One region of the Stappia sp. P2PMeth1 genome, then DNA from elsewhere that is predicted to be linked to it. Evidence: predicted binding sites of a transcription regulator. Region 1 holds the regulator's gene; each other region holds the start of a gene.

Region 1 (2,267 bases):
GCAGGATTCCTCGATGCTGGCAACGCTCGCCCGCGCCGACGCGCTGGTGGTGCGCCCGCCCCACGCCGCCCCCGCGCCCGCCGGCACGCCGGTGCCGGTTCTGCGCCTGCCGCAGGGCTAGAACCTCCGATACAGCGCCCGAACCTTGCCCGAGCCGATCTCGCAAACTCTTGAAAAGAGGACGGTTTCCTGCGCGCCTGCGCCGCATCGAGGGTGAGGTCCGCGCCGGTCATCTCTCGCCGGACGCAGGACATCTCGACCTGGCGCGGCCTTGGCGGGCGGAATCGCTTGTGGAACAAGGCGGGAACGGTTAGACTGCGTTCATGATTTGTACATGGGCTTGAGTCGCGATGGGCGGCTCCCTTGGTGGTGCTCCATGCCCTTGCACGGCCACCAATAAGGGGGGTGCGCGCGGCGATGGCGGCGGAGGCGGAAACGCTCGCGCCGACGGCATGATCCGAAGGCCCGAGCCGAAGGTGCTCGACCACACGACGTAGGACGTCATGGGTTTTGGAATTTGGCGGCGCTTGCGCCGAGACGTCTGAACCGGAACGGGGGGACCCACGCGCATGTTGACGCGCAAGCAGCACGAATTGCTCCTGTTCATCCATGAGCGGCTGAAGGAGACCGGCGTTCCGCCCTCCTTCGATGAGATGAAGGACGCGCTCGACCTGCGCTCCAAGTCGGGCATCCACCGGCTGATCACGGCGCTGGAGGAGCGTGGCTTCATCCGCCGCCTGCCGAACCGCGCCAGGGCGCTGGAGATCATCAAGCTGCCCGAATCCGTCTCCCCCGGCCTTGCCTCGGCGCGCGGCCAGGGCTTCTCGCCCTCCGTCATCGAGGGCTCGCGCGGCAAGCTGCCGCCGGTCGAGGCCCCCCCCCCCCCGCCGATGCCGGCCAATGACAGCGTTGAGATCCCGGTGATGGGCCGCATCGCCGCCGGCGTGCCGATCGAGGCGATCCAGACGCACAGCCACACCATCGCCATGCCGGCCGACCTGCTCGGCACTGGCGATCACTATGCGCTGGAAGTGCGCGGCGATTCGATGATCGAGGCCGGCATTCTCGACGGCGACACGGTGGTGATCCGCCGCTCCGACAGCGCCGACAGCGGCGACATCGTCGTCGCCCTGATCGACGACGAGGAGGCGACCTTGAAGCGCCTGCGCAAGAAGGGCGCCTCCGTGGCGCTGGAGGCGGCCAATCCGGCCTATGAGACCCGCATTTTCGGGCCCGGACGGGTGCGCATCCAGGGCAAGCTGGTGTCGCTGTTCCGCCGCTACTGAGGGCGGACCCAGGGCGGGCGGGCCACGGCTGAACGGGCCGAGGCTGGGGCCCGCGTTGAGAGAGCCCTTCGGCGCCGGGCCGGCGCGCCCGGTTCGGATGAGGCATTGCCCGTTGGGCGTGAGTCCGGCGGCAGTTGGGCGTCATTTCGGCGTCATTTCGGCATCCAGGGCCGGCGAAGCCCGTAGCTCGGGCGCACCGCGACGGCAAGAGCGCCACCTGCGCTCGAGGGCGACGGCGCAGCGGACGGTGCCTGTGCGGGCGTTGATCGGGACGCGACCGGGATATCCGGCGCACCGAAAGTGAGCGCGACGGCGCCCTCCCGGGCAAGCCGTGCCCCGTCGATCACCAGCCGCGCCCGGCACCCGGGCGGGGCGTTGAGCGCCGAGACGATGATATCGACCTTGCGGCAGTCCTCCTCGAAGGCGGCGCTGTCCCGCACCAGCGAGACCAGCAGCGCCGGCGGACCCTGCGCCGCGGGACCGGGCCTTCCACCCGCCTCCGTTGGCCCGTCTGCGGGTGCATGCCGTGCGCCGGGCACCTGAGCGACAGACGTCTGTGCGGCAGACGTCTGTGCGGCGGGCACCTGAGGGACAGACGTCTGAGCGCCGGGCACCTGCGCGGCGGGCGACGTCTCCGGCTGCCCCTGTGCGTGCGGGCCCTGCAAGGGTGGAGCCTGCAGCGGTGGAGCCTGTCCTGGCCGGTCCCGTTTGGCCAGACCCTGTGCGTGCGGGGTCTGTATGGGCGGGTCCTGTATGGGCGGGGTCTGTGCAGGCGGGTCCTGTATGGGCCGTCCCTGGGCGGGCGGAGCATGGGCGGCGGGTGGACCCAGTCCCGGCGGACCATGCGCCCGCAGCAGGCAGGCCGTGTCGTCGCAGCGCATGTCCGCGCGCGCGATCCGCCGCTCGCGGTGATGGCGCACGCCGACCCCTTCCGCCCGCAGCCAGACCTCCGGCAGGAAGCCGCTCGTCCGTCCCGACACC
Region 2 (2,267 bases), on a different contig from region 1:
GCTGTATTGGCTGGCGTTTCCAGGATCACCAACCGATCATCGGGCAGCGGCCGCTGCAGCGTCTTGGCTTCGTTCCAGTCGGCGGTCAGCCAGGTCTCGACTTCTTCGTGGCTCGTCAGAATGACGGGCATGGCCTTCGGATGGATCGGCTTCACCACGCCATTGGCCTCGGTCGTCAGGAAGGCGAACAGTTGATGATCGCCCGGACGCGGGGTCCGGTTCGAGCCGCGGGTTCCGCGCCACGGCGTCCAGATTCCCGCGAAGAAGAACAGGGGCTGGGTCTCATCGAGGGCGAACCAGTGCAGCGGTTTGCGCTTCGTGACTGGATCGGGCTTTTGCCCATATTCGGAAAAGGCGGTGGCCGGGACCACGCAGCGATTCTCGAGCCCGAGCCATTTGCGCCAGTGAGGGCTGGCCGTGTTGCGGATATTGGTGACGCCGGTGTCCGGCGCGTCGCGGGATTTCAGATATTCGACGGGCGTGGGCATACCCCAGGTCAATGAGGCCAGTTCCCGCCCGCCGTCGGTGTTGCGCACCACCGGCGCCGGCCGGTCGGGATAGACGTCCATCGACGGTTCGAGATTGCCGATACTGTCATGGGTGGCTGCCACGAAATCCCGGATCGCCTGCTGATTGGTCGTAATGCGATAGAGATTGCACATCGCCCCGCCACTCTCCTTGCGAATACTTTACGTCACCATAGGGCATTGCACCCCGTCGATCACTTCCGGGATGGCCGAGATTGACTCTCGACCTGTAAGAGAACAAATAAAGAACATAGCAACGGAATCGACCAGTGCAAAGCCCCGGAGACGCCATCCTCATATGCCCAGCCGTGCCGACAGCCCAGCCATTGCCGACCTTCGGGCGCGCATCGCGCGGCTCGAAGGCGATGGCGCGCATCCGCACGAGGTGCTGCCCTTCGGGATCGCGCCGCTGGATCGCAAGCTGCCCGGTGGCGGGCTGGCGCTCGGATGCCTCCATGAAGTCGCCGGAGGCGGCAACGGGGCGGTGGATGGCGCGGCTGCGGCCTGTTTCACGGCCGGGATCGCCGCCCGCACCACCGGGCAGGTGCTCTGGTGCGTGGCGCTACAGGATCTCTTCGCACCGGGGCTGGAGCAGGCCGGACTGCCGCCCGGCCGGGTGATCTTCGTCGAAGCCGGAGACGACAAGGCCGTTCTGGCCTGTATGGAGGAAGGGCTGCGGCATGGCGGGCTGGGGGCGGTCGTGGGCGACGTCGCGCGCCTGCCGATGACCGCCTCGCGGCGGCTGCATCTGGCCGCGAAAGGCTCGGCGACGATCTGCATCGCGTTGCGCCGCTGGCGGCGACAGGCGGAGGCCAGCGATTTCGGGCAGCCGACGGCGGCGATGACCCGCTGGCGGATCTCGGCGCTGCCGTCCTCGTCCCTTCCAGTTCCCGGCGTCGGGCGGCCGCGCTGGCTGGTCGAGCTGATCCGGGCGCGGGCGGGCGAATGTCTCGATATCGAACTGGAGGCGTGCGATGGCTCGGGTCATCTCTGTCTTCCTGCCGAACTGGCCGACAGACCGGTTGCGGCGGAAGGCGGGCGACGCAGCGCCGCCCGGTGAGGCGCCGCTGGTCATCGCCGGAAGGGAGAAGAACCGCCGGGTGGTGACGGCGGCCGATCCGGCCGCGCGGGCGCTCGGCCTGCGCGCCGGAATGCCTGTCACCAAGGCCCAGGCGATGGTGCCCGGCCTCCACATCGAGCCCGCCGACCCGCGGGCCGACCTGGACAGCCTCGAACGCCTCGCGCTCTGGGTGCTGCAACGCTTCTCACCTATCGCCGCCGCCGACGCGCCGGACGGGATCGTCATCGACGCGACCGGCGCCGACCATCTGCATGGCGGTGAGGCGGCCATGCTGGAGGCGCTGACCGGGCGGCTTGTCATGTCCGGCGTCACCGCCCGCGCAGCCATCGCCGATAGCTGGGGCGCGGCCCATGCGCTGGCGCGCTACGCGGCCGATCCGCTGTTTGTCACTCCTCCCGGCGAAACCATCCCAGGACTCGCACCGCTGCCGCTGCAAGCCCTGCGCCTGCCACCCGCGATCGCGGCGGGGCTGAACGACCTCGGCTTTGTCCGCATCGGCGACCTGATCGGGCAGCCGCGCGCGCCTCTGACCCGGCGCTTCGGCCCGGAGCTCTGCCGGCGTCTCGATCAGGCCCTGGGCGAGATCGCCGAACCCATCGAACCGATCCGGCCCGAGGAGCTGGTCTCGGTTCGCCGCGTCTTCGCAGAGCCCATCGGCG
Region 3 (2,267 bases), on a different contig from region 1:
GAAATCTTCGCGAAATGCACCGAAGCATGGCCGCCGCGAGCCGGCGGCAGCCCGGCTTCCGGCCCCCGTAGAAGTCCCGTAGAAGTCCGGTAGAGGTCCGGCAGAGGGGCTAGAAGAGCTGGAGCTGGACGCCGCCGGCGGTCGGGGGGAGGAACAGATCCGTTGCCAGCGGCTTGCGGTTGCGGTTGAGGCCGAGCCGCTTGCAGGCGAGCGCAAAGCGGTTGGCGAGCTGCTTCGCATAGGGCCCGTCGCCGCGCATCCGCTTGCCCCACTCAGCATCGTAGTCCTTGCCGCCGCGCATCGAGCGGATGAGGTTCATGACATGGCGGAAACTGTCCGGCCGGTGCCGCAGCAGCCAGTCGCGGAACAGCGGACTGACCTCGATCGGCAGCCGCAGCAGGATGTAGCCGGCACCGGTGGCGCCGTGCTCGCTGGCCGCCTCCAGGATCTTCTCCATCTCCGAATCGGTCAGCGCCGGGATCACCGGAGCGACCATCACCGAGGTCGGAATGCCGGCCTGCGACAGGCCGCGGATCGCCTCCAGCCGCTTGGCCGGCGTTGCCGCGCGCGGCTCCATGGCGCGGGCGAGCTTGCGCTCCAGCGTCGTCACGGAGAGGGCGACGCGCACCAGCCCGCGCTCGGCCATCGGCGCCAGGATGTCGAGATCGCGCAGCACCAGGGCCGACTTGGTGACGATGCCGACCGGATGGTTGCAGCGGTCGAGCACGGCGAGGATCTCGCGCATGAGTTTCCGTTCGCGCTCGATCGGCTGGTACGGGTCGGTGTTGGTGCCGATGGCGATGGTGCGCGGGCTGTAGCCGGGCCGCGACAGCTCCCGCTCCAGCAGCTCGGCGGCATTCGGCTTGACGGTCAGCCGGGTTTCGAAGTCGAGGCCGGGCGACAGGCCGATATAGGCGTGGCTCGGCCTGGCGAAGCAGTAGATGCAGCCATGCTCGCAGCCGCGATAGGGATTGATCGAGCGGTCGAAGGAAATGTCGGGCGATTCGTTGCGGGTGATGATGGTGCGCGCCCGCTCTTCCTGCACATGGGTCTTGAGCGGCGGCAGGTCGTCCAGCGTGCCCCAGCCATCATCGAAACTGTCGCGGCTTTCGCGCTCGTAGCGGCCGGCCATGTTGAGGCCGGCGGCCCGGCCGCGGCCGCGATGGGCGTTGACGCTGGCCGACAGCGCCTCCTCGGAGGCGTCCGTCGGATCGGGGATGGTGCTGCGCAACGGTGCCGGAGTGGCCATGGGAGGTCCCGGATGTTCCCTGTTGTCGATGCCAGGAACATAACAGGAACAAATGGACCTGGGAAGCGGGCAGGCGAGACGTGTCGGGGGCAGACGGCAGATCGCCCCGTTTCCGGCAGGGGAAACAGGGCGACCGGGCAGGAAGAGGGAGCGGTGTCAGCCGCCGCTGCTCTCGAGCAGGACCGTGTACTCGGCCTCTGAGAGCACGCCATTGCCATCGGCATCGGCGGCGGCGAAGGCCTCCTCGGTGACATTCGGCAGCACGGCGATCACCTCGCTGAAGGTCAGGTCGCCGCTCTGGTCGAGATCGGCCGACGCGAAGGACGTGTCCTGAGCGTAAGCGGAGCCGGAAAAGGTCAGAGCCGCAACGGCGATGAGCAACTTCTTCATGATATTGGCCTCCGTGAGCATTCAGTATTCGGTGCCGCAGGTCTTGGTCTGTTGGCGCCGGTGGCGGCGTCGTGCCGTCCACGAGGCAAAAACTGGAAGCCCATCTTGGCTCGTCCGCGGTGTATGCAGGGTTATTTCAGGGAAAAAACATGGCATAACGAAGATGTGACCGGAATGTGAGCAGAAAAGCCGCGCCGTTATGAGGGGAATCAGGCGAAAATTGGATGAGATACTTTGTGTTACTTAGGTAGATAAAGCATTGTTGAAAATGTCAGGCCGATGCGAGGGCTGTTGCCTTCCGCCCCGGTGGCAGCGCTGAGGTCGGAACGGGATCGGTTGGGGTTACAGAGGGAGGAGAGATCGCGCCTTTTGGTCAGTCCGGCCGCGCGCAAGCGCGCGCCGGGGTCCATTCGTTCCCGGAGCGGGTGCGAGGACACGCCGTGCCCCCACGGCATTGCCTCACCCATGCGGTCCTCCACGCGCTCCGCCCCCTCCTTCGTCCTCCCGGACGGTGCGCCAGCACCGAGCCGGGACCGGCGAGCCGAGGGCGTTTGAGGGGTACGGCAGAGCGCACTCCGACCGCGTGTGCCTCCCCGGTCCCGTTGGGGTGGACGGCCCCCATCCGGCG

Evidence for each region. Region 1 encodes LexA, which represses DNA repair genes until DNA is damaged. Its sites were predicted from a motif close to TGTTCNNNNTGTGTTCNG; they were not measured.
Region 2: the regulator LexA is predicted to act here: its motif matches at 761-778, upstream of P2PM1_RS21275 (ImuA family protein).
Region 3: the regulator LexA is predicted to act here: its motif matches at 1,283-1,300, upstream of P2PM1_RS23645 (PA0069 family radical SAM protein).

Annotation. Positions count from the first base shown of each region.
Region 1 covers NZ_FYAW01000015.1:141,126-143,392, forward strand. The annotation lists gene glp (gephyrin-like molybdotransferase Glp) at 1-121, shown strand, start outside; gene lexA (transcriptional repressor LexA) at 570-1,286, shown strand; gene P2PM1_RS08075 (ComEC/Rec2 family competence protein) at 1,439-2,267, opposite strand, start outside.
Region 2 covers NZ_FYAW01000037.1:56,054-58,320, forward strand. The annotation lists gene P2PM1_RS21270 (SOS response-associated peptidase) at 1-662, opposite strand, end outside; gene P2PM1_RS21275 (ImuA family protein) at 826-1,587, shown strand; gene P2PM1_RS21280 (DNA polymerase Y family protein) at 1,502-2,267, shown strand, end outside.
Region 3 covers NZ_FYAW01000050.1:205,157-207,423, forward strand. The annotation lists gene P2PM1_RS23645 (PA0069 family radical SAM protein) at 110-1,249, opposite strand; gene P2PM1_RS23650 (hypothetical protein) at 1,406-1,639, opposite strand.